DNA from 3 places in the Alteromonas sp. CH_MED4-4 genome. Region 2 is predicted to be linked to each of the others. Evidence: predicted binding sites of a transcription regulator. Region 2 holds the regulator's gene; each other region holds the start of a gene.
What was found. Region 2 encodes LexA, which represses DNA repair genes until DNA is damaged. Its sites were predicted from a motif close to TACTGTATNNNNATACAGTA; they were not measured.
Positions count from the first base shown of each region.

Region 1 (10,619 bases), 130 kb from region 2:
GATTTATGAAAGCAGACGCCTTTGCCGGTCACGTTAACGAATGGCTTAACGATGGGTCTAACACTAATGACGGTCAAAGTGGTCGCTTGGACTAAGGAGCGTCGATTCCAGGACTTTCCTCTTCTCATATGGCGAGTATGGCGAGCGGTGCGAAGCGCTGCTCTCTTTATCTTGGGTAGAAACGGGGCTCAGAAAAGAAGGTTGGATTCAATGCAGGCCTTCTTATTTATTTCGCTCACTTTTTCCCTATCAGTAACAGCGAAAACCACGGGGTGCTTTGATAACAAACGCTTTTGTTTTGAGCTTACGCCTTCGTCTTCTTCTCTTTATTTAGTCTCAGTACAGAGAAAAGTAGAATTGCCCGTAGCGCTAACTCTGTATTCCAATGTGATGCAAGACATTCCCACAGGCAATGGGGAGCTTAGATCAAAAGCCCACGTTAACGCATTTTTAGATACCAATGACCAAGTGCCCCTTGGCGTAGTAAAAAATGCCGACGCATTCTGGGCATCTATGCGCGTTAAATGGACGGTGGGGCGCGTAGACGCGATACACGACAACGCCTATACGTATCTGCCACCGCTACAGCCAGCTAGCAAATACCGTATTGTTCAAGGCTTTAACGGCAATTTTAGTCATTCTGGTGCGTCAAGGTATGCTCTCGATTTTGCCGCGCCTGTAGGTACACCTATTTTAGCCGCCCGGGAAGGCGTAGTGATCGACACGAAAGATGACGGCACGAAAGGCGGGCCAACGCCGAAGTTTGCAAAATACGCTAACAACGTTGTTATTCTTCATAGCGACGGAACCACCGGCGAATACTACCACCTGAAATATAAAGGTGTTGCTGTGACAAGAGGGCAAGTCGTGGAACGCGGGCAGCTTATCGGTTATACCGGCAATACGGGGTTTTCTTCCTTACCCCACCTTCACTTTGGCATATATGTAGCCAAATTCCATGGTAAGTACGTAAGTGTCCCCTTTTCCTTCGACAGCGCCCTAACTAAGGCCTCGCCTTAGCATTTATAGCAATACATACTGATACTTTTCGTTAAAACTACTATCTCTTCCCCCACTAACGCCTTCTGAGAGTGCAGCATGCTGCGGTTTCACAGGCAGCCAATAAGCAAACCTCCCAATAAACTTTGCGCCGAAAACACCTGATTAGACCAGTATTTTGCTGCGAAATCTTTATCTATCACTATAATCAGCATTTAACACAATAAACGAGCAAATTAATTGGCTTTTTTTCGTGCAACTGTCACAAAAGTTTGTTGAAATGGCAATAACCGTGACTTTTTCCCGAAGATAGCAGCAAACTAGATGAATATTTTGTTATTGAACGGCCCTAACCTGAATATGTTAGGCCAAAGAGAACCCGACAAATACGGCACACAAACCTTGCAAGACATCGTAGATGATTTGCAGGCGCAGGCTGCGTCAAGCAACGTGACCTTAACGCATTTTCAGTCAAACGCTGAGTTTGAACTGATTGATCGCGTGCACGCTGCTATGGGTACTGTTGATGCCATTATTATTAATCCTGCTGCCTTCACGCACACCAGCGTCGCCCTTCGCGATGCATTATTAAGTGTCAATATCCCGTTTATTGAAGTGCATTTGTCGAACGTTCACGCCCGTGAACCGTTTCGTCATCATTCCTATTTTTCTGATGTTGCAGCTGGCGTCATTGTTGGCCTTGGTGCCATGGGCTACTCGCTCGCGCTAACTGCAGCAATCAACTTACCGAAATCGCATAAATAAAGCAGAGACAGAACATGGATATTAGAAAGATTAAAAAACTCATCGAACTAGTGGAAGAATCTGGCATTGCCGAGCTAGAAATCACTGAAGGCGAAGAGTCTGTACGCATCCACCGTGGTCCAACGGGTGTTCAAGCGCCAATGAACTACAGCTTTGCAGCACCAGCGGCACCGCAAATGGCACCAGCTCCAGCAGCGGCAGCTACCACTGCGTCTGAAGCGCCAGCTGAGCCAGCACAGCCAGAGGGTCACGTTGTTAAGTCTCCAATGGTAGGTACGTTCTACCGTGCATCTTCACCAACGGCAAAACCGTTTGCAGAAGTTGGTCAGCAAGTAAAAGTTGGCGACACGCTTTGTATCGTTGAAGCGATGAAGATGATGAACCAAATTGAAGCAGATAAAGCAGGCGTGGTTAAGGCAATCTTGGTTGAAAACCAAGATCCTGTAGAGTTCGACCAGCCAATGTTCATCATTGAATAAGCGAGTGCTTAACTATGCTAGATAAAGTACTTATTGCTAACCGTGGTGAGATTGCCCTGCGTATTTTGAGAGCCTGTAAAGAACTAGGCATCAAAACCGTAGCAGTGCACTCTACTGCGGATAAAAACTTGAAGCACGTGTTGCTGGCTGACGAATCGATTTGTATTGGTAAAGCATCGGCAACCGAAAGCTATCTGAACATTCCTCGCATTATTGCTGCTGCAGAAGTCACTAACTCTATTGCAATTCACCCAGGTTACGGTTTCCTAGCGGAAAACGCAGACTTTGCTGAAGCGGTAGAAAAAAGCGGCTTTATTTTCATTGGCCCTAAAGCTGAAACTATCAACCTTATGGGTGACAAAGTTTCTGCTATCAACGCCATGAAAAAAGCAGGCGTACCGTGTGTACCCGGTTCCGACGGCCCGCTAACTGACGACGTAGAGCGCAACAAAGCCATTGCTAAGCGCATTGGTTACCCAATCATCGTTAAAGCTGCAGGCGGCGGTGGTGGTCGTGGTATGCGCGTGGTTCGCAGCGAAGCTGAGTTGATTAAAGCCATCGAAACAACACAAGCGGAAGCGGGTGCTGCCTTTGGCAACTCAACGGTTTACATGGAAAAATTCCTTGAAAACCCACGTCACGTTGAAATTCAGGTACTTGCTGATGGCCAAGGTAACGCCATTCACTTAGGTGAGCGTGACTGTTCAATGCAGCGTCGCCACCAGAAAGTAGTGGAAGAAGCCCCAGCACCGGGTATTTCTGAGCAAATGCGTACCAAGATTGGCGATCGTTGCCGCAAAGCCTGTATCGAAATTGGCTACCGCGGAGCAGGTACGTTCGAGTTCCTATATGAAAACGGCGAATTCTATTTCATAGAAATGAATACCCGTATTCAGGTAGAGCACCCTGTATCTGAAATGATCACTGGCGTTGATCTTATTAAAGAGCAGCTTCGCATTGCAGCGGGTCAGCCATTGTCTATTGATCAGTCGCAAATTCAAATTCGTGGCCACGCCATTGAATGTCGAATTAACGCAGAAGACCCTAAAACCTTTATTCCTAGCCCTGGTCAAATTGACATGTTCCATGCGCCAGGTGGTTTGGGTATTCGTTGGGAGTCGCATATTTACGCGGGTTACCACGTGCCACCTTACTACGATTCAATGATTGGTAAGCTTATAACTTACGGTGAAAGCCGCGACGAAGCGATTGCTCGTATGCGCCATGCTCTTGAAGAAATTGTGGTTGAGGGTATTAAAACGAATATTCCACTTCAACGCGCCATTATGGCCGATGAAAACTTCTTCGCCGGTGGAACCAACATCCACTACTTAGAGAAGAAATTAGGTTTAGCCTAATCCCCCTTTGGGCTACACGCTGTATTTTTGTGTAGCCCAATTTTCTTATAGTCCGCTACTACTTTCTTGTCGCTATTCGCTATTCGCTATTCGCTATTCGCTATTCGCTATTCGCTATTCAGCAAATTCTAATTTTCCGATTACCACAATCAGTTTTTAACGATTTTTTTATTTAAACGCCCACTCTATACTGCGTACAAGTTTTAAGACATCTCCCTTAAGACCTTCCCTTTTTTGTGTGTTTTACCACTCATTGGAGTCCCACTCCACTTATTGCCGGCAACCTTGCCGGCTTTTTTTTCGCTTTTTATCTACATAGCGAAATTTATCTGTCCGAAAAAGTTATGATTGATGTATAAACTGATTAACTGGAAATGAGAAGGGAAATTGCGTGAGGGTAATCTCTATTTTTATTTGTGTATTCTTATGCGGCTCGCTCTCCGAGGCTTGTGCTGAAGACACCACGCCTTCGTTCTCACAGAAACTCGATATCCAAGTGCGTTACGATAATCGCTCCAATCGCCCTAGCCGTGAACAATATCGATTGCGTTACTATCCATCGCTCTCCCTCACTTCTACATGGTCAGTAAACAGTTTTATTGTTACTGGCGATGACTTTTCATCTAGCCACAATACGTTTGGTAGCGACACAACCGATTATCTTTATGCAAGACGACTGTACCTCAGGCATGAAACAAATGCGGGCAAAACTGAACTAGGCATTATTCCCACTTATAAAGGGCGAGTTTCTTCAACAGGCTTGTCCAAAGATGGATGGATTACTGGCATTCGCCACGTGAGAAAGCTGCAAAACAACACTGCTCTTGAAATAGTGGTGGGGCAACTGGCGAATGCCGAAGCTTCCGAGGCGTTTAACGTTGGTGAAGAAGATGAATACTTTGAGATTGAATATTCGGCAAAGATGGGGGAACGACATAGCTATGAAGCCAGTTTTGAAAGAATGCTGAACGGTACATTTGCCAGGGCAGAATATCGATTACGTATTAATGAACAAGATACCGCGTTCATTGAATTAGTGCATCGTACTGATGAAAGTGCTGCGAAAGTTGTAGTGGGCACCAGCGGCGAATTCGCTGCAAGCGCTTTTAACACATCATATCCTATCGAATATTTTGCTTACTATTCCTATATAGACAGTAGTTTTGGTGAGCGCGCTGAATTAATTGAAGACTTCCTAGGAACAGGTCACGGCGGCTCTCTGGAATTTAGTGGCGTGCTATCGGAGAAGCATGATGTTGAATGGTTTATAAGAGCTGATGTGGTAGATAGTGTCAGTCGATTATTGGCAGGAGTAAAACTCTCCTTCGATAGTTGAATGAAACAAAGCGCCTACACCACATAAAAAAGGCCCATCAAACGATGGGCCAAACAGCAAGAACGCGTACACACTTTAACAGTGCATAATAAATTACGGCTTGTCGCCATTGTGAGTTCAGTTACCGCAGATTACGTATTTTTAATCTCTTGAGCTTTAAACTTAAAGTTGAGTTTATTAAACTTTAGTCTAATGAAGCGTTAAAGCTCGTATTGTTTAACTCTAATAATCGTAATTTGAAGGTGTTCTTGTGCCCAGCCGTTACGCTCAGTTCAAAGAAAAACTTCCCATTTCCCGACTCTCCGATGAAGCGCTGCTTGCGTTTCGCGTCCTTTTTGATGATCCTCTCGATATCGTAGACTTAGCGCAAGATATATCTGACTTAACGCTTTACCCGGAACGGCTGAAAGACAGTTATAGAAAGGAGTGGGAAGCCTACGTGCTAAAGGCACTGGCGTTTGAGATCAAACAACATGCAGACGTTTCTCCTGCAGAGTTCATTGAGCTTGTCATGAACAAGGTAGAAGCGATTCAGCAAAATAACGACACCTATCAAAATCTATTGCGTCAGGTTCAACACGCGAAGAGTATTTTGCAATCAGAAAACACGATCGTTTTTCCTACCCCCATGCGTCAGCAGTTAACTGCGTTTCTTTTGCCGATTACTACTATTTCGCCTCCCAAAAAATAAAGGCAGCTACAACGTAAGGCAGTTCCGCTTCTATAGGAAAGGCTTCTACACGCTACTTATTAGCGCCTTTAAATTTGTACTGAGAGGGGCAGTATCCTCTGTCCACACCTTCAGGGCGCAGGCTGGCATGTTTGGTTTTTCTACCCGACACGCGCTCTCGCCAGTTCTTGAAGGTTTTCGGTTTGAGATTTTTACGCATAAGCTTTATCACATCTTTTTCAGGCAGCCCGTATAAACGCTCTATTGCCTCGAAAGGCGTACGGTCTTCCCACGCCATTTCAATTACCCGTGATTCTTGTTCTTCAGTTAATGCCATTTCTTACATCTCAATATGCGTGTTTAACCCCACTACATACTTATTTTCGGCTCATTTTGTTCAGTTCAAGTACACTAAACTTACAAACAATTAGTGGCCGACTTAAACGCTCACTTGCTCATCGTCTTTTTCAAACGCTAGCTTCAACAACTCGGCGGCGGCTTTCGCATCGCTCAGCGCGCGGTGATGCTGCTCCATTTCTATGTGAAAATGCTTTGTTAAGTTTGCCAGCGAGTAAGAAGGCAGCCCAGGATAGGTGCGACGCATTTCACGAACGGTACACATTTTGGGTCGCCTGAAACTTTGCTCTAGTCTTGCAAACTCTTGCTTGATGAACCCATAGTCAAAGTTTACGTTGTGAGCCACGAACACAGCGTCTTCGGTGAAATTTGCCACGTGTTCCGCTACTTCAGCAAAAAGCGGAGCATCTGCCACCATGTCATCCGAAATTCCAGTAAGGCGGGTAATGTTGCTAGGAATGCGGCGCTGCGGATTTAACAGGGTTTGAAACCTGTCTACCTCTTTCCCACCAACAAGTTTTACCATACCTATTTCGGTAATCCGGTTGTAGCTGCTGTTTCCTCCAGTGGTCTCTATATCTACCACAACATAAGGCTGTGCTGGGTCGCGTATCCATTTCACTGTTGTTACCGCAACGTCAAATCCAGCTTGCTGCAAACGTTGAATTGAAACCAGCTGATTTCGGCGAAGCTGATCGCCAGGCGCTTTGATTTCTTCAAAGCGAAGTGCGCCGTCAAATACCATGATATCGGGGAAGCCATCTCGGAGGCTCTCAAAGTCTTTGCACATCATGCGAAGTAAAGCATAAATCGAATCTAGCGAACCATGCTCAATTAGCGCTTCTATAGGCGTAAGCAAATGACTAGACCACATAAACAGGCTATTAACTTTGCCATAGTGCATCGTGGCCATTTTGTGAATGTGAAAACGCAGTTTTTCTTTGCTATCAAGCGCCTGTAACAACGCTTCAATACTGTGTTCAAACTTAGCGTAAAAGTTATTCTGTTTAAGCGATAATGGTCTGCGATCAAACTCCGTAACCAGCGTGTCTTCTTCGTAAAGTTGCTTCCAAAAGGTAAGGCCGAACAAACTGCGCCATAATCGGTTTTCCGTGCGCCAGCCTTCAATGCCGCGCCTTGCATAATGCGCCAGCACACCACGCTCAACCTGTTGATTTTGGCTTACGTCAATATCCAGTGTACGGCTAGCATTGCGAAGCATGTCGGTAACCGTGCTGGTGCGTTTTTTGTGGTATTTACGGGCATAGAAATCTTCTGCAAATGCTAACAGCGTATCCGATTGCGGATTATCAATTATCTCTTCAAGGGTCTGTTTAACACTATTTTCATTTCCGTCCTTGTAGCTCTCTCTTAACCACTTTTCTTTTGCCTTATCGCTTTGCGCCGCTTTCAATACTTCTAGCCCTTTCGCTCTATCAAACATCAGTACTTTTAGGCCTAATGCATAGAGAAACTGGTCGCGATAAAAACAGGCCGACACACCTTCTGTAATGGGCAGTTCACCTTCGGCAATGGCAAGCAACATATCATCGTTATAAAAAGCTAACTGGCTGTAATGGTTAGCGTAAAACCATGACGCTTGGGCGTCGCTTTTAGTTTCAAAACGCGCCGTATCCGTTACGGAATCAGAACGGGTTCTCATTACGCCTAAATCGCGCATAGAAAACTGATTTAGACGGCTTTTGGTGTTACCAAAATAGATAAACAGCAAATAGCGAAGTGCATCGTCGAACAAGCACACTAAGTAGTTATCTAGCGAAAAGCGCTCTGGCCAGCCTCTAGCTTCGATATGTTCATTAAGCAACGTCACGAGTTTAGGCTTGGTGAGAGATGCGAGCCCCTGAATACTGCCGTATTCAGCAAGTAGCTCAAGCAGAGCATCTTTGGTCAAGACACCTGCGATGTCATTAAGCGAAGCGTGGGTAAGGTCACCAAACCAGCCGTTGTCGGTAAGCCAATCTATTTGCTCTTGTGGCACAGCGATTTCGCTATAATTGAACTGCGTCCTGTCAATCACTGCGTACTTGCGATTTGCAGCGCGCACAACAATACACTGTTTGTCATCGTCCAACGCTTTAAAACGCCTAACAAAGTCAGTGGCTTCGTCACTTAGAAGCGCCCTGCTAGCACCCTCAAAGAACCCAAGGAACTCGTGAAAGTGTGTAAGGTAATAACGTGGCGGTAAATCTTTTCGCATGAGGTATCTTTGGCTATGAAAACACCAATAGTGTATATTTATACAGCCACGCGAATCAAATTAAATCCTCCGCGATTGGGTATCACATCTGCTGCTAATAGTGCACAGCGTGTACTTTTACACGCGTACGCGCTGTTTAGACACCCAATGAAAGAACGAAGAAAGCTGCGCATCTGCCAATAAACGCTGCAAATTGAAGTAGTGTTTGGCCAACGTCATCTCATCATAAAATCGATGTATACCGCTGTGACATTGTCTGCAAATGTAAATGCCGTCCTGAAGCTCCGCTTTGCTAAAGTGCTTTTTAAAATAGGTACGCCTGTGCATTTTTCGCGGAATAAGATGATGGTAAGTAAGGCGAGTTTCTCTATTACAGCACGGGCATTGACCAACTTTATTTGCCACAAGGTCACCTTTTTCGTCTATCACATCTATTATTTGTGCACCCAGTTTTCTGATTACTCATAAGCGTCAAATGGCAGTCTTGTCCTTTTCTCTTAAAATCAGATACAAGGGGCGTGTCTAAAAGAAAATCCACTCGTCTTTGCATTACGTAACAAATAGCATTAGTGATTACAAAGGCATTTAAATATGAGTTTAACTCGTTCCATGGGCTTTTCCTGTCCTTACTGTATGGCCCCAAATGATGTTGAAATAGATGAAATTAACGATGTTGGCCAAGTACAGGTGCTCGACTGCCAAGTGTGTTGTCAGCCCATTGAGCTTACTGCTTATCAGCACGGTGATGACATTCAGATAGAGGCAGAAAGAGAGAATGACTAAGCAGTTTACCCGCGGTGATATAGACGCCCTTGCACAGCGCTACCGCGCAAACCTAATTAATAGTTTGTCTGGTTTTAAATCGGCGACTTTGGTGGGTACAACAAACGGCGTTACAAACAATTTGGCTATAGTGAGCTCTATTGTTCATGTCGGTGCAAACCCGCCTCTCATTGGCATGATCATGCGTCCACATACCGTCACGCGAGATACGTTAAGCAATATAAAACAGCAGGGCTTTTATACGCTAAATCACGTGTCTGTTGACTGGGTCGACAAAGCCCACCAAACATCAGCCCGCTATGCGCCAGATGAAAGTGAATTTGAAGCCGTTGGGTTAACCGCGCAGATCAGTGAGTCCTTCAGTGCGCCGTATGTCAAAGAAAGTGAAATTAAAATGGGCTTAAAAGTAGCACAGCATTTTACTTTGCTTAATGAAACCGAAATGGTTATTGGCGAAATCCAGGAGCTCTACGTTCCTGAGCAAATAATAGATTCAGACGGCTATGCAGATATAGAGCAAGCGCAAACGGCCTGTATCTCAGGCCTAGACAGCTACCACAGCACACAACGAATTGCGCAATTTGCGTATGCAAAGCCCGATGTAAAGTTAACCGTGAAGTGAACTAATAAACTGTCCAGCGGTCTTACATTCAATACTTAAGGTTGTAACTCTGAAGTTTATTTAATCTGGATCAAGCGAAAATGCGACATTTCGTTCGATCTTTTTTCAAAAAGAGATAGTATTTAAACATGAAACAAAACCTGCCTCTTTGGGCAGGTTTTTGCGTTTAAGGCACTGAATAAAAAAGAATCATTATCGTTTCTATCTCTTAAGGAGAATGTTATGAAATCTGTAAATCGCCGTGACTTTTTAAAGCTTTCTGGCTCGACAGTTATCGGTCTTACATTAGGTGGTGTAGCGTTACGTGCTCAGGCTCAAGAACAATTGAGCGCTGATGACCCTACTGCAAAAGCACTGAACTACACACCGTCGTCAACTGTTGAAGGTGCAAAATGCGCAAACTGCATGTACGTGCAGGGCGCCGATGGCGAACAACACCGCCCTTGTAACATTTTCCCTAATAAGCTTGTTAACGCTGATGGCTGGTGTAGCGCTTGGGTGAAAAAGCCTGGCTAACCAATCGAAAGAAAAGACGTTCAAAAGCCCTTGAGTTAAACCAAGGGCTTTTTTCGTTTCTGTTGAGGCGAAATACGATTATGTACCCTCATTTCCCGCTAGCGAACTACGTCAATTCCGTCTTCGATACCTTTTAGCGCTGGGTTGTCAAAACGTGTAGGCAGAAGGCCAGGCTTAATGAAGAAGCCGTGTTTTGCTTCAAAGACTCTACCTATTTTTAACACGCTTTCGTCTTGCCACTTTCCACCAATAAAGCTAATTCCCACAGGAAGATCTTTCACCTGTCCAGCGGGCACTGTGAGATGCGGATATCCTGCAATTGCGGCCAAATACCCGATACCGATAAAACCGACAGGCGAATGGTCACCATATACGCCATCTATTAAAAAAGAAGGGCTGTTTGAGGGCGCAACTAGTACATCAACATTGTGCTTTGCTAACAACGTATCAATACCATTTTTGCCCGCCGTGTCTTGAATAAGGCGCAGTGCATTTTGATACTTTTCGCTGTCAATG
Region 1 is NZ_JAYMEU010000003.1:270,812-281,430, reverse strand. Features, by position in the region: gene WA381_RS04055 (protein-disulfide reductase DsbD) at 1-95, shown strand, start outside; gene WA381_RS04050 (M23 family metallopeptidase) at 211-1,020, shown strand; gene aroQ (type II 3-dehydroquinate dehydratase) at 1,324-1,764, shown strand; gene accB (acetyl-CoA carboxylase biotin carboxyl carrier protein) at 1,779-2,243, shown strand; gene accC (acetyl-CoA carboxylase biotin carboxylase subunit) at 2,258-3,601, shown strand; gene WA381_RS04030 (hypothetical protein) at 3,993-4,937, shown strand; gene WA381_RS04025 (hypothetical protein) at 5,188-5,628, shown strand; gene WA381_RS04020 (TIGR03643 family protein) at 5,681-5,944, opposite strand; gene WA381_RS04015 (exonuclease domain-containing protein) at 6,047-8,182, opposite strand; gene WA381_RS04010 (hypothetical protein) at 8,300-8,587, opposite strand; gene WA381_RS04005 (CPXCG motif-containing cysteine-rich protein) at 8,774-8,965, shown strand; gene WA381_RS04000 (flavin reductase family protein) at 8,958-9,587, shown strand; gene WA381_RS03995 (high-potential iron-sulfur protein) at 9,810-10,103, shown strand; gene WA381_RS03990 (amidase) at 10,202-10,619, opposite strand, start outside.
Region 1: the regulator LexA is predicted to act here: its motif matches at 8,211-8,230, upstream of WA381_RS04015 (exonuclease domain-containing protein).

Region 2 (10,619 bases):
AAGTACGGTTGCGTTTACCCACGAAGGCGTAGCTAAACACATGCCTACTAACGCGGTTAACAGCAACAACATGACGACATTAGGCTTCGTCATTTCATAGTAATCTCGCCACGTGACTACATTGTGCTGACGTGAAGTACGCGCATGTAAAGAGACCGATTTAGCCATGGAAACCTCCTGGAGCTTTAGGGAGAATATGAGAAGACGTTGACGCGTTTAAAGGGTCGTGCAAAGGCGCTTCGTGGATGCTAAATGCACCTGCACCCTGCAGTGGTTTCGAACCTGAGAATGAGCCTGTATTTCGTTTTTCTGTACCGAAGACGTTATCGTTTTCTAGTGCCAAGAATACGGTAAAAATGAGGTTGAGTAGGGAGAGAAGTAACACGGCTGCGACCGCGTTATGCATTACAGCGACAGCCAGCGGCAGCATAAAGATAATGTTACTAAGTCCTAATGCCACTTGCGTGCACAATGCTACCAACATAAACGTACCCACATATTTTTGTTTACTTGTGGTGTAGCGGCTTACCAACACACTTATACCTAGTGCTAGTAAGTATAAAAACGTGATGACCGCGCCGAACCTATGCACTATGTGCATGGTAACTCGTTCGCCGTAATCGTGAGCACCAAACTCATAGTTGTCTGCGTCAGGCACACTGAATGCACCTGCCAAATCAATTCTTTCCTGCCAACCGCTTTCACAGACCGGCATTTCCGTACAGGCCAACGCAGCATAATTGGCAGAAGTCCATCCACCAAGAGCAATCTGGGTAACAAGCACGCCAAGCCCAATGAAGGCGAAAAGTTTAAGGTTTCGCTGAAAGACTTTGGCTTGAGGTAAGTCGGTAATATCCTGATCATGCATAGCTGACGCTATGGGCGTTTGTTTAGTTTTCGATGCATCGCCTGCGGTGTTGCGCAAGCGGAGGTAGAGAATAAACAGGCAAGAGAGTACAGAGAAGCCCCCCAGCAAATGCCCCATAACTACGACGGGAAGCAGATTGAGCGTCACGGTCCACATACCAAGTGCTGCCTGGAAGATAATAAGCCCCAGCAGTAACAGAGGTAATTTAACGGGCGTGCCTTTGTCGCGCTGCCGAATAGCAATAATGGCAATAGCCAGAACACACAGCCCCAGCGTTCCTGCAAAATAGCGGTGAATCATTTCATTCCACGCCTTAAACGCCTCAACTGGACGTTCGGGAAAAGCGGCGTTAGCTTGTGCCACTTTTTCCTCACTCAAAGGCACGGTTAGGTTACCGTAGCATCCAGGCCAGTCGGGACATCCTAGCCCAGCGTCGGTCAAACGCGTATACGCACCGAGAATAATAACGACTGCAGCCAGAAAAATACTGAATAGGGTTAATTTTTTCATGGCCATTATCCTATACGCGATAATTTAAGAAGCTTTCTCATATCTGCCAGCATGTTGCGGCTTTCCATCACGGCGTCTTTTCTATCGTCTTTAATGTCGTAAAAGAGCATGGCGTTATTTTGCGTATCAACAATATAAACACTGCTAGAGGCAAGCGCCGTTGGTGTAGTAACGGGTAAGGTTTCGACAAAAGGGTAGTCTTCTAGCGCGGCTATCGCAGTTTGGTCGCTTGAAGCGGTAGTAACGACCACTGCTTGGGCACGGTCCGATTCTTTACCTAGCGCAAGCCACACTTGGTTAATGCTAAAAAGTGCGTTCTCGCACACTGCGTCACATTTACTTGGCATCACATACAACAAACGCCATTTAGGTTCCGCGTTTTCTAAAAGCGCACTCATGTCGATGGTCGGCGCGAGCAGCTGACCTTTATTTGTCGCGCCTTTAGTAAACCAATCGTTATCAAGTGCGAGCTTTGCCAAAACAACAGGTAAAACAAACACGGCTACCATAATAATTAATGTTTTTTTCGAAGCAGCATTACTCATAACTACGTCCTTTCTTACTAATTGCAAAGCCGCCAATGGCTGCAGCGGCAATGGCTAAACCAAACCATTGAACTGCATAGCCAAGGTGCTTTTCAGGAGACATTACGACGGCCTGATGTTCACGAATAAACGCGGGGTCAGGCGTGGTAAGGTGAAGAATAAAGGGTAAAAGTTTGCGCTCTAAGGCGTTGCTTAGTGCAGGGAATTCTATGTGTTGTACCAGCGCGGGGCTTTGCGACAAAGCCATGTTGGTTTCTTTCACTAAGGGGTTGTTACCCGGCACGCTAAGCACGCCGATTAATTCGCGCGTTTGGCTTGTAAAATTTATTTCCGGTAGCGTGCGCGTTAAGTCTGGCGCAGGCACCCAGCCAAAGTTAACCAAGAGCCACCCGACATTGGTATTTACCGGTACGATGACATCGAAACCCACCCGCTGATTGTGAATCTGATTATCTAATAGCAACACATGGTTAGCGTCTATTGCGCCGCTGAACGATACGGTAATATCCCGAGGATCATCATGAGACAACGCCTCTTCTAAACTCAAGGTTCCATTACTTTGCTTTTGCGCTATGCTAGCTAAGCGTTGTTGCTTTTGGACCATGCGATCAAGTTGCCAGTACCCTAAACCGCACATAATCGCCACACTAAAGCCCGTGAGTAACCAAGGAATAACGTGGCGAGTGCGAGAAAACATGATTATTTCGCACCATGCAAAATTAGAATAAAAACAGAGGTGAATATGTTGATAAAAATAGTCCTTGTTGCGTTGGTGCTGTACATGATTGTGAATTTGTTCATGGCGATGCGAATCATGATGAAAAATGACACGTCTAAGGGCCCTATGAGTAAGTACATTGGTCGACGCGTGCTCACTTCTGCCGTCATTGTTATTATTATTCTTATCGCTATTGGTACCGGTTTAATTACCCCAAACCCAAGGCCTTACTGAGTTTGGGGCTCCCTTTTAAAGTACGTAAACAAAGATGTAGAGCATGACCCACACTACATCTACAAAGTGCCAGTACCAGCTCCCCGCCTGAAACGCGAAGTGGTTTTCAGGCGTGAAATGGCCTTTCAAGACCCTAAAAAACAGTACAATTAGAATGATGGTGCCAAGGGTCACATGCATGCCGTGAAACCCTGTGAGCATAAAGAAGGTGTTGCCGTAAATGCCTGACTGAAGCGTAAGCCCCAAGTCGCGATACGCATGTATGTACTCTTCTACCTGTAGGAACAAGAACCCACATCCAAGTAAGATAGTGATACCCAGCATTAGGGTTAGCTGTTTGCGTTTGTTTTGCTCTAGTCCTACATGAGCGAAGTGCAGTGTAATAGATGAGATAAGCAAGATAACCGTGTTGATTGTGGGCAACCCCGCAGCACTCATTTCCTGTGTGGTAGTGCCGCCTGGCGTTGACACCAGCGGCCACATGGCCTCAAAGGTCGGCCATAAGACCTCATTGGTCATAGCGTTGTTCGATGCGCCGCCCAGCCACGGAACGGAAATAAATCTCGCGTAGTAGAGGGCGCCGAAAAACGCAGCGAAAAACATTACCTCTGAAAAGATAAACCAGCTCATACCTTGTCGATATGAACGCCCCAGCTGATCGCTGTAAAGCCCTGCCATAGATTCGTCTATTTGATTTTTAAACCAACCTACAAGCATAACGAGCAATACTGCTATCCCCGCTAAAAGGATATGACCGCCATAGCCTGTTTCACCTTTGGTTGCTTGCACCACATAATTGCCCGCACCTACGGCGATAAGAAATAGAGCAACGGCCCCTACGATGGGCCATGGACTTTGTGCGGGTACATAATATTTTTGGTATTCGTGATTCTGTACTTCGGGTTGCATTTTCTTCTCCTTACCCCTTCTGCCTATTCGCCATTTGATGGTGTTGAAGCCATAAAGGGATTCGGTGTTGTCGTTAGGTCACTGGCTCGCGCTGTGACGTCATAGAGTGTGTACTGCAAGGTAAAAAACGTAATTTCTTCAGGTAGCTGAGGGTCTACATAAAACTGCATGGGCATATAGGCTTCACTACCCGCATCTAATGGCTGCTGATTGAAGCAGAAGCATTCAGTCTTGTTCAGGTACAGTGCTGCCGTTCCGGGGGATACAGAGGGAATGGCCTGAGCTACGATATTGCTTGATGCAGGGTTTCTCACATAAAACGACACCGTATTAAGTTCGCCAGGGTGCACTTTCACGCGCTTGGTTTCAGCACGAAACTCCCAGGACATACCGGTATTTGTGCGAGTAATAAACTCGACGGTCACTTCTCGCGACTCATCAATCTCAACCGATTGATAAACCGCAGCCGTGCCTTCGGTTTTTCCGTTAATTCCCGTAACGTCGCAAAATACGTCGTACAAGGGAACAAGGGCAAAGCCGAAGCCAAACATGCCAATGACAATAGCAACAAGTTTAATAACCATCTTGTTGTTTGCGCTTTGCTGTGACATCACGTGACCTCCGGGTAAATCCATAGATGAAGGTTGGTAAACGCTTGCTTAGTCGTTTATCTCCCTCACCACCTGCAATGTGTGAATGTCGTTCCCATCGGCTTTTGCCGGTTGAAAGGAATGACCTATTCACAACTCCACCTACCGTTACTTAACGACAGGTGGCGTTTCAAACGTGTGATAAGGAGCGGGTGATGGAATTTCCCATTCCAATCCTTCTGCGCCGTCCCAAACTTGCGCTGATACCGGCTCACCTTGCTTTTTGCATGCCTTGATAAGCAGGGCAAGAAAGATGAGCTGAGATAAACCGAATGCAAAACCACCCAGGCTTATCCATTTATTAAAATCAGCGAACTGCAATGCATAGTCAGGAATACGGCGTGGCATACCAGCCAAACCCACAAAGTGCATAGGGAAGAACAACACATTGACCGATACCAATGAGCACCAGAAATGCCATTTAGCTAAGGTTGTGTCATACATTTTTCCCGTCCATTTAGGCAACCAGTAATACACCGCAGCCATGATGGAAAAGACCGCGCCAGTTACCAGTACATAGTGGAAATGGGCTACAACGAAGTAAGTGTCGTGATATTGGAAGTCCACGGGCGTGATCGCCAACATTAGCCCTGACAACCCACCAATGGTGAACAGCACAATAAAGGCAATAGCGAACATCATTGGCATTTCGAAGCTCAGTGAGCCGCGCCACATGGTCGCTACCCAGTTAAACACTTTCACGCCAGTAGGCACCGAGATAAGCATGGTGGCAAACATGAAAAACATTTCCATGTACACCGGCATGCCCGTGGTGAACATATGGTGAGCCCACACAACAAAAGAGAGCAGCGCAATCGACGCCGTGGCGTAAACCATAGACGCGTATCCAAACAGCTGCTTTCGAGAGAAGGTAGGAACAATTTGCGAGATAATGCCGAAAGCGGGCAAGATCATAATGTACACTTCAGGGTGCCCGAAGAACCAGAAAATATGCTGGAACATAACCGGGTCGCCGCCACCAGCAGCATCAAAAAAGCTCGTGCCAAAGAACTTATCAGTTAACACCATGGTAACCGCACCGGCGAGCACTGGCATTACCGCAATCAGCAAGAATGCCGTGATAAGCCACGTCCATACAAACAGCGGCATTTTCATCCAGGTCATGCCTGGCGCACGCATGTTAAAGATGGTCACAATCACGTTAATCGCACCCATAATGGATGAAATACCCATGATGTGAACAGAGAACACAAACAACGCTGTCGAATCGCCACTGTAAGTCGTTGAAAGGGGCGCGTAGAAAGTCCATCCAAAAGCAGGGCCGCCGCCTTCCATAAAGAGCGAGCTCAATAGAATGAGAAAGGCACCTGGTAAAATCCAGAAGCTCCAGTTATTCATGCGCGGTAACGCCATGTCAGGGGCGCCGATCATCATGGGAATAAGCCAGTTTGCGAGCCCAGTAAAGGCTGGCATTACTGCACCAAATACCATGATAAGCCCGTGTACCGTAGTCATTTGGTTAAAGAAGTTTGGCTCTACAATTTGTAGACCGGGTTGGAATAGTTCAGCGCGGATCACCATGGCCATCGCACCACCAACTAAAAACATAATAAAGGCAAACCACAGGTAAAGTGTGCCTATGTCTTTATGGTTAGTGGTAAACAACCAACGCGTTATCCCTTTAGGAATATGATCGTGGTGTTCATGGTCATCATGTAGGTGACCGTCATGAGGCGCAGAGGTATCTGGCGAAATAACTTCAGTTGCTTTGCTCATTGTCTGCTCCTAGTTTCCGTTTGCCACTGCGTTGACATCTTTGGCTTGAACCATATCGCCAGTTTTATTGCCCCAGGCATTTCGCTCGTAAGTGACTACGGCGGCAATTTCCTTAAGACTTAGCATTTTTCCAAACGCTTGCATGGCTGTTCCTGACTTTCCATGCAGCACGATGTCAATGTGACCTTGCTGATCTTCTAGTGCCATCTTGCTGCCTTTTAATGCCGGGAACACGCCAGGTAAACCTTCACCATTTGGCATATGGCAAGCAGCGCACGTTGCGTTGTATACTCGCTCGCCCTCTTTCATCAGTTCATCCATAGACATATTCATAGAAAGTAGACGCTGCTCTTCTTCTTTTGCTTTACGAACAATCTCTTCTTGTTCGCCCATCCACTTTTCAAACTCGGCGGGTTCTTTAGCAATTACCACAACCGGCATATAGCCATGGTCTTTACCACAAAGCTCTGCGCACTGTCCGCGATAAATACCCGGCTCATTCACCTTGGCCCAAGACTCGTTAATAAAGCCGGGGTTGGCATCTTTTTTCACGGCAAAGTCAGGAACCCACCAAGAGTGGATAACGTCGTCAGAGGTAATAAGAAAGCGTACTTTTTTCCCAGTAGGAATAACCAAGGGACGGTCAACTTCCAGCAGGTAGTTATCTGTTTTCTGAAATTTGTTTTCTATTTGCTCGCGCTGAGTGGCGAGTAAAGAATAAAACTCTACATCGCTATCCATGTACTTGTAATGCCATTTCCATTGAGAGCCTGTTACTAACACCGTCATGTCAGGCTCAGACGTGTCTTCCATAGCAATTAGGGTATTCGCTGCGGGTACCGCCATGAAAATAAGAATAAGGAAAGGAATAACGGTCCAAGCAATTTCCACCTTCACGTTTTCGTGAAAATTAGCTGGCTTGGCGCCACGGGACTTTCTATGTAGATACATTGAGGCGAACATCACGCCAAAAACTACAACCGCGATACCTACACAAATGAAGAACATCAACATATGGAGGTCGTATACCTGCCCACTGATGTCGGTAGCACCGCGTCTCAAATTAAGCGAAGAGGCTTCTTCGCTTGCTTCTTGCGCAAAAAGCAAAGGGGAAAAAAGCAAAATTGGTATACTAGAACACCATTTTGCGAAAACGGTCGTTAGTTGTTTCACTCAGCACCTCCGTAATGGCGTGGTCAAAGACGCTGATTAATTTGCGCGATGCCCTACCAAATGGTTTGCGAACGATTGACCCATAACCTCAACTTGTAAAACAAATTTAGAGTCATTGTTATTATTTTGTTAATCTCTGTATAAGAATTGCGCAATAATGTCGCGCCGTCTAGTCTTTTCTATTAAAAATTTAACGAAGTGGTTAATTTTTAATCATTTACTAAAATGGTCGCGGGGATTTCAAGTGCAAAAAAGAGAAAGCGATTGCTGTGGGATGCCCTTGGAATCAAACAGGCATTTTGAACACGGGGTTAAAGTAAATGCTCGACTAACTAGTTAAGAAATCAATAAGTAATCGATGACTCAATGTCGATTTCAAACAAAATTCACAATAAAAAATGGAAAATACTTGAAGCATTCATAGAAAGAATAACGTGAGTAATGATAAAAATAAGCGCGCAGAAAACCAACAGGTTTGCTGGGCAGGATAAAACCTAAGTTGGCAGATTGAAGAAAAAAACAGGAACAAAAGACATAAAAAAAGCGGCTAACGCGCCGCTTTTATACAAACAAGCTAAAATACTACATCCAGTCAGCGTTTCTGATCACACCCACCGCAATGCCTTCTATCGCAAAATGTTCAGTCGCTAAATCAACTTTTATTGGTGCAAACTCATCATTCTCAGCATGAAGCAATACTTCACGCCCGCGTTTCTCTAGACGCTTTACGGTGACGTCTTCATCTACACGCGCCACAACCACCTGACCGTTGTGAACATCAGTGGTGCGATGAACAGCGAGAAGATCACCGTCTAAAATACCAATGTCTTTCATGCTCATACCGTTAACGCGTAGCAAAAAGTCGGCATGGGGTTGAAACAGTGCAGGATCGACTTTGTAGTGCGATTCAACATGCTCTTGCGCCAAGATCGGCTCACCGGCTGCAACACGCCCAATTAACGGTAGGCCTTCTTCTTCTTGTGCGTCGTTATCAAGAGGGATATTGAGCTTAATGCCACGAGACGTACCAGGCAAAATTTCAATCACGCCTTTACGCGCCAATGCTTTCAAATGTTCCTCTGCTGCATTAGCAGAACGAAAGCCAAGCTGACGGGCTATTTCCGCACGAGTAGGCGGCATTCCCGTTTCTAACATGGTTGTTTTAATAAGTTCTAAAACTTCGGTTTGTCGAGCTGTGAGTGGGCGCATAAAAGACCTGTCTGTTCATACAGTTCCTGTAAGTATATACACCTAAAACTAAATAACAAGCACTTGCCGCGTCTTTTGCGATCTGCAATAGCCTACGACAAGTGCTTTCCTCTTATTTTACGAGAAGAGCCATGTTCGGGTTACTAATTTGTAACTCCAGCTCCCCATCACTATTTTGACGTGTGCGCATGCCTTCAACATTATCGAGCCCAAGTCCAGGGCTTTGCCACACCACATTGCCTTTATTATCAACCTCAACCACGCGATATGCGATGCTGTCATAATAATTGTACGAATAGTCATTCTCGTTAGGCTGGTAGATAGCGAGAATCGACTGATTAGACGACGTCGTTGGAACAGCCGCTATATACTGAGGGTAGAATGACGGTGCTATAGCGTCTTTGAGTTCTAATGCATCGCTCGCCACGTCATAAACATTGATGGTGTTGTAGTTTCTATTTAAACACGCAAATTCAAGTTCGCTATCACTATCAAAATTTACCGTGAGCAATTGGTCACAATTGGTTTCCAATTCATTCAATCCAACAAATTCACCATCCTGCATTTTATAGAGCTTGAGCGAACTATAGCCCCCAACAGCAAAATAATGCACACCGTCTTTTTCAGAGGCAGCAAGCGCATTAATTGAAAAATCGTTAATGATTGAGTCGATAAGCACCTGATTCTCGATATCAAACGCTTTAAGTCGATTGTTCTCAATAATAACTGCATCGGCGTAACTATCGTTATTTACGTCAATGGCTTCAATAAACGAAATTTCACTATTCTGATTATTGTTCAGTGTCCACTGAATAGCGTTATCTGTAAGTCTCACGACATTAAACGACGAACTATAATCCAGTGCCCCTATTAGTAACTCACCCACACCGTCATTGTTGTAGTCTGTAACGACCGGTTTGCTATAGTTATAGACATCTTCGCCAACCTCAGCACTTATCGCAAAGTTATCCTCTTTATCTACCGATAAAATCTGAATAGATGATTCGTAACTACTTGTATCGCTAACAAAGACGGCTCTTTCATCATTATCGCCATAAGGTGCCCAACCCGCGGCATGATATCTACTCGCGCGCGGCGCACCTTTTATATCTGATAAGGCATATTCACCGTTGGCATCTTGTTGCGCTACTAAAATTTGATTCTCACCAGTCCAAATAATGTCGTCCACATTGTCATTGTCTAAATCGTCAATGAGAAGTGACATGCCACTGTAAGTGTTGTGGTTAAGAGCCCACTGCTCAGAGATTTGTCCCGCTTCTAATGCAAAACCTCTAACTTGTCCCCACTGACACTCGGAGACAACCACTATTCCTTCTGTAGCTGGGCTTTCTTTACTATAGGCGATATCACAAATGTCACCATGTTCCGCCGTTGCCAAACTGCTTTTCGATACTGCTGAGTAGATTGAGATATCATTCCAACTATCGGCACCGATGATTTCATCTACACCATCGTTATTCATATCACCCAGCACAACAAATGCGTCGCTGAACCCGCTACCGTATAGCCATTGGTTGGCACCGCTTTCGATATCAAATACATAACCATTGTTCGTTACCATTTCTATCGATGCGTCATCATCTACGTTACCAAAAGCAAGGTTATTGACGCCGTCAATATCGTACTGTTGCAACTGCTCACCTGTGCGAACATCTACAATGGCAATAGAAGTCGCATTGTAATATTCGCTCCCATATAAATAAGCAACTTCATCAACCCCGTCACCATTGATGTCGTAAAATAAGCCAGAAATAATACTATCTTCAATAATAAACACCGCTTCTGCGTTACTTTCGCGGTCTTTTATTACAGACAATCCCTGTTGAGTAAGAAGGTAGATTTCATCATTATTGTCACCATCAACATCTTGGGTATGCACGCTTCTAATTTCGCCTTTAGTTGGCAGTTTATACGGATACACATAGGTATTTTTAAGCGTATTGCCTTCTAGCGAAAATGCGCCCACGTTGCGAGCATTTACCGTGATAAGTTCACTTACACCATTGGTCGAAGCAATAGCAAAGCCGTGATTATAAATTGGTGCC
Region 2 is NZ_JAYMEU010000003.1:142,361-152,979, reverse strand. Features, by position in the region: gene cyoE (heme o synthase) at 1-168, opposite strand, end outside; gene WA381_RS03520 (COX15/CtaA family protein) at 161-1,378, opposite strand; gene WA381_RS03515 (hypothetical protein) at 1,384-1,923, opposite strand; gene WA381_RS03510 (SURF1 family protein) at 1,916-2,620, opposite strand; gene WA381_RS03505 (DUF2909 domain-containing protein) at 2,666-2,875, shown strand; gene WA381_RS03500 (cytochrome c oxidase subunit 3) at 2,891-3,784, opposite strand; gene WA381_RS03495 (cytochrome c oxidase assembly protein) at 3,808-4,395, opposite strand; gene WA381_RS03490 (hypothetical protein) at 4,358-4,528, opposite strand; gene ctaD (cytochrome c oxidase subunit I) at 4,543-6,171, opposite strand; gene coxB (cytochrome c oxidase subunit II) at 6,181-7,344, opposite strand; gene lexA (transcriptional repressor LexA) at 7,927-8,553, opposite strand; gene WA381_RS03470 (COG1470 family protein) at 8,666-10,619, opposite strand, start outside.

Region 3 (10,619 bases), on a different contig from region 2:
ATGTCAAAAGACGACATTCTTTACCGCGTTCAGTTCATCAGCAACGGTGAGCGCTATGAGTTATACGTGAAAAGCCTTATGCAGGGCGCTTTGTTTGGCTTTATCGAGATAGGTGACTTTGTGTGGGATACTCACACAAGTGTTGTTGTAGACCCTAGTCATGAAAGGTTGAAAACCGAATTTTCTGAAGTAACAAAAACTTATGTACCGATGCACAACATTTTGCGCATTGACGCCGTAAATAAAAAAGGTTCAGCCAAAATTACTAAATTAGAAAATAAATCTGATAAAGTAACTGCTTTCCCTAGTCCAATATATACACCAACGAAAGAGTAACCGCCGGGTCATTCCGGTGAAGGTTGCCGGAGACCCTTATGTATCGCTATGTTTTAGCAGCATTATTATTTATTTGCAGCGTTAGCTCATCTGCAAAGGACCTTAACGATGAAAGCTTGTATCAACTACTTGATGACATTTGGCAATACGAGCTTTCGGTTTCCCCGCTTCTAGCTTCTCGCGAAGGCGATACTTCACTCGCTCACGTATTACCAGACAACTCTCCCAAAGCCCTGAAAGCACAAAATGAACAATGGCGTACTTTTCAAAAGACCTTAAGTCAGTATAAAAAAGAAGACATCTCTACTGATGCTTATATTGCCTTGCTGATGCAACAATATCGTTTAGCTAACTATGTGGACGAATATACGTATCGCGCGCATTTAGTGCCTATCAATTCAGAATATGGCTTTCACGGTGCAATGGCCTCGCTTCCTAATTTATCCACCTTTAAGCGCGTAGAAGATTATCAGGCCTACATTAGCCGCCTAAATGCGCTTAAGCCTTATTTTGACCAACAAATTGCGTATATGAAACAGGCGCTAAAAGAAGGCTACACGCAGCCTAAAGTCGTGCTGAAAGGGTTTGAGAACTCGGTGGCGTCATACATTGTTGAAAATGCCGAGGACAGTGGCTTTTATTCTCCATTTACCCGTTTTCCAGAGTACTTTACTGACGAGCAAAAATCAGCGCTAACGGAGCAAGGCAAGGCTGCCATAAATAGCAGCGTATTGCCTGCGTATCAAATGTTCTACGACTTCATGGTAGATGAATACATTCCTAGTGCCCGTGAAGATATTGCCGCGAATAACTGGCCTGATGGCGTGGCGTATTACGCCAATAGAGCCAAGCATTACACCACCACGGATATGACGCCTCAGGAAATCCATGATTTAGGGTTGTCTGAAGTAAAACGCATTCGCGCGCAAATGCAGCAAATTGTGGATGAGCTTGGCTTTGATGGCGACATTAACGAATTCATTACGTTTTTACGCGAAGACCCGCAATTCTATGCCACCAGCGCTGAAGATTTGCTGAAAGAGGCGTCGTTTATTGCAAAGAAAATGGACGCAAAACTTCCTTCGCTCTTTGAGTATCTGCCAAGAACACCCTACGGTGTAGCGCCTGTACCAGACGCTATCGCGCCCAAATATACAACGGGCCGTTACATTCATCCTAGCCGCGATGATCAGCCAGGATATTACTGGGTAAACACGTATGCCCTCGATAAGCGCCCTTTGTATGCATTGCCTGCACTGACATTGCACGAAGCAGTGCCTGGCCACCACCTTCAAATATCGTTGGCAGCAGAGCTTGAAGACTTACCTATGGTACGTCGTAACACCTATATTTCAGCGTTTGGTGAAGGCTGGGGTCTGTACTCTGAGTTTTTAGGTATTGAAGCAGGTATTTACGAAACGCCGTACGACAACTTCGGTCGCTTAAGCTACGAAATGTGGCGTGCGTGTCGCTTGGTTGTGGATACCGGTATGCACACGATGGGCTGGAGTCGTCAACAAGCGGTTGATTATATGATGGAAAACACCGCGCTTTCAGAACACAACGTAAATACTGAAATAGACCGCTATATCTCTTGGCCAGCGCAAGCCTTGTCTTACAAGATTGGTGAAATCAAAATTAAAGGCCTTCGCAAGAAGGCAGAGAAAGCATTAGGCGAGCGTTTTGATGTGCGTAAATTCCACCGCGCCGTGTTAGAAAACGGCTCAGTTCCATTGTTTATCTTGGAGCAAAACATCAATACGTTTATAGAAGAACAAAAGGCACAATAAACATGATCGTTGCATTTGGTGTTATTGGATTACTTATCCTGTTTTTAATTTACTTTGTGCTGCGAGCGCAGAATTTACAGAAAGAGCTGGCGCTATTGCGTCACTCGAATAAACAGACCAACAACAAGGTTACGTATGCTTATCGCAACCTTGTTCTTGTTACAGATGCGTTAGAGAAAAATCTTACTGCGCGTATTGAAAGTGCCTATAAAAGCCGCCTTATCGACCAAACTCAATACAATGCGCTGCACCCGCTTATGCGCAACTTTTCGACTATCGTCATGGCCTGTTGTGAGAAAGGGATGTCATTTGAGGAATCGCTGAATAAAGTGTTGCTTAATGAAGAAGTGACGCTTGAGGAAATTCGTGAGGTGGTGAAAGCACTCCCTAGCAACGTGCGTATGGTGTGGTCAAAAAATACGGCCGACGGCTTCATTGCTTTTTGCCAAACCGTTACAGCAACAGTAAGCGGCACGACTGCAAAGGCTCAAAAAGAACCATCTGAAGAGTAACATTTTACTCTGTGTCCCTCGTTAGCGCTTATACAGTGCTAACTGTATGGCAGGGTCGTCTGCGTTGCTATGTAGTAAGGTCAGCGACCCTAGCCATGTTCCCACTCTTTTAAAAGTTTAATCTTTTTACCTTTCCAGACTAATCAGTAAGTTAGCACTTAAAACAACAAGCCAAAAACCTTTTGTCTTGAAAAGGGTTATTGCTGCACTATAATACTGTATAAAAATACAGTTTATTTTGAGTACCATGAATAAATCGTTATCCGTGCTTAATAACCACCCGCATATTTGGCGGGCCAGAGATCAGAGACAAAGTGAAACCAAGTTTTCACTGGGTTTTCCGCGTCTGGATAAAGCACTTAACGGTGGCGTTGCATCTACAGGTCTTGTCCGTATCTCTTCGTTAACCGGCATGGGTGAACTTTCACTCTTTAAACAGGTTATATGCCAACACCGTACGCATAAGCTGGTGGTATTTATTAACCCTCCCGGGCTACTACAGTCGCCGTGGTTAGAAAACTTGGGGCTTAAAGCGCAACAAGTGCTGGTAGTAAAACCAGGTTCTGAACAAGAGTCGTTGTGGGCAGCAGAGCAATGTTTAAAAAGTACGGCTTGCCATTGCGTAGTGCTGTGGAGTAATGCTGTAAATCAAAAAGAAGCACGACGCCTACAGGTAGCAGCAACGCATAATGATGCGCTGTGCTTACTGTATACTCCACCGCAACAGCAGGCCTCACAGTTAGGTTATCCGAAGGCCAGCTTAAGTGATTCACAAGCCACTCCTTCGAATCAAAGCGACGGTGCATTACCCATTACGTTGGATATCGCGCTAAAGGGTAAACCCCACGCTTTGGCAGTGAACATACGCAAGCAGCGTCATGGGTGGCCCAAAGATAACATTGTTATTTCCCATCGGTGGACACCCGACAATCAGGCTATTAAATGGGCCATGGCACACAACACACTTTCCGATCAGGCATTACACTCTGTGAGCTAATGATGCTGTGGGCTTATATTTACTGCTACCAACTAACTTTAGACAGCCACATCAAAGCGGCTAGAAGTAAACGTGCCCATAGCCAATTGCCGAGGCACGAATCTAATAACCAGTATTCATCGTTAGCGTCGAATACCCCCGTTGCGGTGTACTGCAGTAAAACAAACAAAATTACGCAGTGTAATGATATTGCGAGAAAAGAAGGTATTGAAATTGGGCATGGGCTAGCTCAAGCGGCGGCGCTATGCCCTTACGTACATATTCTGCCTTTCAGTGAAGAAGCCGAAAAGCATATGCTGACGCAGTTAGCCCATCGGCTTTACCCACTGGCTTCTGACATCGTATTAGACAACCACATTCACTCAAATAGTGTAAACGGTCTGGCAGTAAGGCTAGATAACCTAACCCATTACTATGGCGGTCATAAGCCACTGTGGAAAACTTTAACCCAAGCTCTGGCAGAAGCAGATATTCGCTATCATTTTGCTAGCGCATGGACAATTGAGGCCGCAAAAGTATTAGCGCTTCATAAATTTAATACTTACTTGCATACATCCGATGACATAAAAAAAGCGCTAAGTGCGTGCCCGCTTTCTCTTACGGCTCTATCTCCCAAGGTCATTGACTCATTGGCAAGGGTGGGCGTTTCCTGCGTACAACAGTTGCTTGCCATGCCGGTACAAGAGCTGGGGCGGCGCTTTGACAATAACACCATTATGTATCTTACTGCGTTAAGGGGAGAAACCTTTCCACGCGTTACGTTATTTAGGCCTTTGGAGCACTTCGATAATTTTATCCTCTTGCCTTTTGATATTGAAAACACGCAGCATCTAACCCCTTTTGTCACCCAGCAGTTTGAGCATTTATCTCACTATTTACGGGCAAGAAACTTATATACATCCAGCATCAGCGTACATATTCATTTCAGAGAAGCACCTGTAATGGATATTAATATACGTTCGGCGCTTCCTCAGTCATCAGTAAAAAGTTGGCTGCCGTTATTTAGTCTTAAAACTGAGAGTCTGGTGTTGCCTGAGCCAGCTACAGCCATTGCGCTTACCTGTCAGCAATTTGAAGAAATGGATACGCAGAATGGCGATTTTTTTAGCGACAGATTTAACGATATTGCACAAAAGCAATTAATTGGGCGCTTAAACGCGAAGCTAGGCGATAACAGTACGTTTCAACCTCGCGCTGCCGACAGCCATCAATTTGAATATATGACGGTGACGGAGCCGAGCGTCGGTAACTGTGCCGGTAATTACGCTTATAGCAGTGACATTACGCCTACCTTCACCTTTGATGTACCTAAACCGCTTATTCAGGCTACCCAAATTTGCTTTGGCCCCGTGCGATTACACAGTGAGTGGTGGCATGACAGCCCAACAAAGCGTGATTATTTCATCGCCCAAACTGAGCAATGCGTAAGGCTTTTAGTGTTTAAAGATGAAGAGAGCCGCTGGTGGGTGCAGGGCCTTTTTTGCTAGCGGTATGCGGTTAAAGAAAAAGGTAAAGGCAATATCATGAAATACAGTGAGCTCTTTTGCCAAAGCAATTATAGTTTTCTTTGCGGTGCCTCTTCCCCCGCAGAGCTTGTTACCACGGCTTCTTTCCTTGGTTACGACGCACTTGCCATTACCGATGAATGCTCAGTAGCGGGAGTGGTACGGGCTTTCGACGAAATTAAGCATCAGGGCCTACCGATTACGCTTATTGTGGGTAGTTACTTTGTATTTGATGACACTTTATCTTTTGTGCTGTTGTGCCCGAACAAAGCGGCCTATAGCGAACTATGCCGAATTATTACTAACGCGAGGCGTCGCTCTGATAAAGGTGAATACCAACTAGCTGAGTGGGACTTGCGTACCATTCGCCATTGCAAATTCATTTGGCTACCAAGCGGCAAAGAAGCTAAAGACAAGCATTGGGCTGAATGGCTGCAAAAACACCCTAGTATTGATGCCTATATTGGCGCTCAGCGCCTATTAGACGGAAGGGATCACCACAGGTTTGCGCATTACAATCATCTGCAGTCTGCCTATCCTTTTCCTGTTATTGCCTGTACAGGTGTACTCATGCATCACGCTGACAGACTGCCGCTTCAACATGTATTGCATGCTATTAACGTGCATACCAGTGTAGACAAAATAGGTCGGGATGCGTTGAGTAATGCAGAGCGTAGTCTGCGAACCGTACAAAAAATTAAGAAGCTTTACCCTGAGAAATGGATTGCCAATACCAATGCCCTTGCTCACGCTTTCACATTTTCTTTAGAAGAGCTGCGCTACCACTATCCTGCGGAGCTTGTACCTGAAGGGTATACGCCCACTTCGTATTTGCGGGAACGTGTAGAGGCCGGTATAAAAGTGCGCTTTCCTGAAGGTATAACCCCTGATATTCGCCAAACCATAGAAAAAGAACTTACGCTTATTGACGAGCAAGAGTATGAGTATTTCTTTTTAACCATTTACGACATTGTTCAGTTTGCCAAGCGACAACGTATTTTGTATCAAGGGCGCGGCTCTGCGGCCAACTCGGTAGTGTGCTATTGCTTGGAAATAACCGCAGTAGACCCAAGGCAAATAAGTGTGCTGTTCGAGCGCTTTATTTCCAAAGAGCGTAACGAACCGCCAGATATTGATGTGGATTTTGAGCATCAACGCCGTGAAGAGGTCATCCAATACATTTATCAAAAGTACGGCCGGGAAAGAACCGCTATCGCGGCTACGGTTATTTGCTATCGCTTTAAGTCGGCTTTTAAAGATGTGGGCAAGGCGCTGGGCTTTAGCGAATCACAGCTTGATTTTGTGGTAAAGCAGATTAATCGCCGAGACAGCGTTATTCCGTGGAAATCTCAGCTGGCGGGGCTTGGGCTAAACCCTGAAGAGTTTAGGGTGCAGCAGTTAATTACCCTTACCGAAGCTTTACTGGGCACGCCCCGACATTTGTCGCAACATGTAGGCGGTTTTGTTATTAGCGCAGGGCCGCTCTACGATCTTGTTCCTGTTGAGAACGCCGCGATGGAAGAGCGTACTATTATTCAGTGGGATAAGGACGACATTGAAACCTTAGGCCTTTTAAAAGTGGATGTACTGGCGCTTGGGATGTTGAGCGCTATACGTCGTGCATTCTCTCTTATCAATAAACAATACCCTGTTGAAACCAGTATTCCGTTCATTACTAAGCTCGGAGATGACAAACAGGTTTTCGATATGATTTGTCGGGCCGATACGGTAGGCGTTTTTCAAATAGAATCACGGGCTCAGATGTCTATGCTGCCAAGGCTCAAACCTCGTCGCTATTACGATTTGGTCGTACAAATAGCCATTGTACGGCCAGGTCCGATTCAGGGTGATATGGTCCACCCTTATTTGATACGCCGACACGGCAACGAAACCATTAGCTACCCATCTAAAGATGTGGAGAAAGTTCTGTCTCGAACCATGGGCGTGCCTATCTTCCAAGAGCAAGTGATTCAGCTTGCCATGGTTGCAGCTGGCTTCAGTGGCGGAGAAGCCGATCAACTGCGTCGCGCCATGGCGAGCTGGAAAAAAGACGGTAGAATTTTTGAGTTCAGAGACAAGCTTATTAAGGGGATGACGGATAAAGGCTATGACAGTACGTTCGCCCACAACTTATTTGAACAAATAAAAGGCTTTGCAGGTTACGGCTTTCCTGAATCGCACTCAGCATCTTTTGCCGTATTAGCTTATGTGTCTTGCTGGTTGAAGTTTTACTTTCCTGTTGAGTTCTACGTAGCGCTGTTAAATAGCTGGCCCATGGGGTTTTATTCTCCGTCTCAGTTAGTTCAAGATGCTAAGCGTCACAACATACGGGTAGAAGCGCCCTGTGTTAACCAATCTGACGTTGAGCATTCTCTGGTGGTACAAGGCCAAAAAAAACACATTCGGCTTGGTCTTAAGCTTATTAAAGGCTTAAGTGAAGCATCGTCTCAGCTTATCGTGGAAAACCGTTCAGACAAAAGCTACACCAATGTTGAACAATTACAGCAGTTATCGCTTAAAAGTCACGAACTAGAGGCACTGGCCAGCGCCGATGCCCTTCGCACGATTTCAGGCAATCGGTATGAAACCCGCTGGCGAATTATGGATACCCAAACCCGTCTACCACTTTTCGATACCGACGAATTTTATGCAGATAAAAATACCACACCGCTCGGCGCTACGCCTTCTGAGGCAGAAAATTTACTAGAAGACTATGCCTCAACCGGCTTATCGGTAAATAACCACCCTATTTCTTTACTCAAAAAGCAACATAAGCTTAAAGACATAAGCTGGTCCAATTCGCTTAAAGACAAGACCAATAAATCTGTTGTAAAAGTACTCGGCGCAGTAACAGGTCGACAGGCCCCGGGTACAGCCGCAGGCGTTACCTTTCTAACTTTAGAAGATGATATAGGCAATATGAACGTTGTGGTGTGGCAAGCTACCGCTCGTGCTCAGCAACAAACATTCTTAAAAGCTAAACTGCTACAGGTAAATGGTATTATTGAACGCTCCAAAGAGGGAGTTATTCATATCATCGCAGGTAAGCTTATTGATCGGACGCCGTGGCTCGAAAAGCTGTCATTAAGTTCAAGAGATTTTCACTGAGTATTTTACACCCGCAAAACGATAAATTATGGTGTATAGCTATGCGATTTATTTTTGTATTAAAAAACTTCCTCTCAAGGAAATGCTTCAAAGATAATTTATTTGTATATTGTAAATTGCTGTAGTCATTTTGGAGTTTAGAATGATGCGATGTATTGGGCTTTTCATTGGCTGTTTGTTTAGCCTTAATATTTATGCAGATAAATATGTGATTGGCGCACAAAACTTAGCTTATTTCCCCCATTACGATTTTGCATCATCAACAGATAAAGGGGTTGCTTGGTCAATTTTAGAAGCTTTTTCTGAAGCTTCGGGACACGAGTTTGTGTATTTAAGCTTGCCTATAAGACGGCTTCAACTCGAGTTAGTTAAAGGTAATGTTGACTTTGTATACCCTGATAATAGAGGCTGGTATAACAGCATTACCACTTCAAATGACAAGTACTTTTCCCTCCCATTAACCAGCGCAGTAACGGGGACAATTGTAAAACGACAGAACGCTGGGAAAGGCATCGAAAAGATAAAAAACCTCGCCATGCCGTTAGGCTTCACACCGGTAAATTGGCAAGAAAGAATAGACACTCAACGTACCCAAATAACTTGGGTTACGGATATTCAACAAGGCTTGGCGCTTTTGTACCAAGAACGTGTAGACGGGTTAGATTTAGAGTATTTCGTTAGCCAGCGATCTGCTCCTCTATCATATGAGCAAGATGCATTTACTTTAGATTTGACGCTTCCACATAATGAAATTCCTTTTTCCCTATCTACGCTTTATCATCAAGACATTATTAGTGAACTTAATAAGTTCATATCCTCAAATCCAGAATTAATTGATAGTATAAAAACAAAATACGGAATAACCCCTTTCGAGCAGTTGTCTCAGAAGCTTTTGATAGAACAAGGATTGAAAATTGAAGAGGTTTGGAAATAGTATTCGTCGCTTTGTGCAAATGGCGGTATTGCCAGTTACATGCACACTTTCAAGTCCTTTTGTTTCAGCCGACACCTATATCGTAGGCGCTCAAAATATTGAATATTATCCGTATTACAACTTTTCATCGGATCATGAAAAGGGGTTGGGTTGGGCTATTCTTGAAGCATTCTCAAAGCAAAGCGGACATCGCTTTGTATACTTGAGCATGCCAGTTAAACGCCTTCAAATAGAATTGAAAAAAGGCAATGTAGACTTTGTCTTTCCTGATAACGCCAGATGGTATGATCAAATAACCCATAGCCTTAACAAAGTATATTCTGAACCTCTGGCAGAAACATTCGCCGTGACTTTGGTTAAAACAGATAACCTTGGTAAAGGAATTACTCATATAACAAAACTTGCCACGCCAGACGGATTTTCCCCTGTAAAGTGGGAACAGCAAATTAAGAACGGTACCGTTAAGGTAACAGGCGTAAACAGTATTTATGATGGGCTTAACCTTCTACAGAGCGATAAAGTAGATGCTTTAGATGTGGAATATAATGCCGCTAAAAACGTTGCTCGTCGCTTTCCGCAAATGGGACCATTTGCCGCTGATTTAACCCTGCCACACAACGTTGTCTCATTTTCGCTATCAACCTTAAGACACCCCGAGATCATTGCCGAGCTCAATACATTCATACTTTCAGAATCTGAAAGCATAAATAAAATTAAAGCGAAGTATGGTATTGAAGATACAAAGCAACTGATCGAGCGTCTGATGGAAGAGCAACATGTAAGTGCAGATACACGCTGGACACCTTTGTAAAAACTTCAACAGTGTCAGTAAATTACACTACTCGCGTGGAATAGTTCGGCATTTAGTTTTTATTATCTCTTTGAAATTAAAATAATTTTTAATTGGAAAAAATTTTGCTTGTTGATTATCAGATCAAGGAGCAATTATGAAACAGGCATCACTACTTCTATTTTCTTTTTTCATTATTTTCACCGCAAGTAGCGTACAAGCGAAACAAACCGTGAGTGTAGATTATATGCACGGCTTTGACGATATCGATGGTATGCGCTTCGCGTACAGGCCACTTGAACAAACGCTTACTACTGATTGGTTTGGCGACCTAAAGCTATACTGGGAAGTGAGTGCCGTAGTGTGGGAGTATGGTGAAAACGATACACATAGTACAAGCTACGGCGCGTCATTAACTCCTGTATTTATGAAACAGGTTTCAACGCTCTATGACAAATATCCCGTATATATAGAAGCGGGGATAGGAGCGAGTTACATAGGTAATCAGAAAGTCGCTGGTAAAGATATTGGATCTAACTATCAGTTCGAAGACAGATTAGGTGTTTTTGTAGAGATCGATAAAAAACAACATGTCGCACTGCGCTATATGCACTTTTCAAACGGCGGCTTCAACAATGACAACCCCG
Region 3 is NZ_JAYMEU010000050.1:227-10,845, reverse strand. Features, by position in the region: gene WA381_RS20395 (DUF1820 family protein) at 1-336, shown strand; gene WA381_RS20390 (DUF885 domain-containing protein) at 375-2,126, shown strand; gene WA381_RS20385 (hypothetical protein) at 2,129-2,638, shown strand; gene WA381_RS20380 (recombinase RecA) at 2,886-3,635, shown strand; gene WA381_RS20375 (Y-family DNA polymerase) at 3,635-5,122, shown strand; gene WA381_RS20370 (error-prone DNA polymerase) at 5,159-8,248, shown strand; gene WA381_RS20365 (hypothetical protein) at 8,379-9,182, shown strand; gene WA381_RS20360 (substrate-binding periplasmic protein) at 9,163-9,993, shown strand; gene WA381_RS20355 (acyloxyacyl hydrolase) at 10,130-10,619, shown strand, end outside.
Region 3: the regulator LexA is predicted to act here: its motif matches at 2,853-2,872, upstream of WA381_RS20380 (recombinase RecA).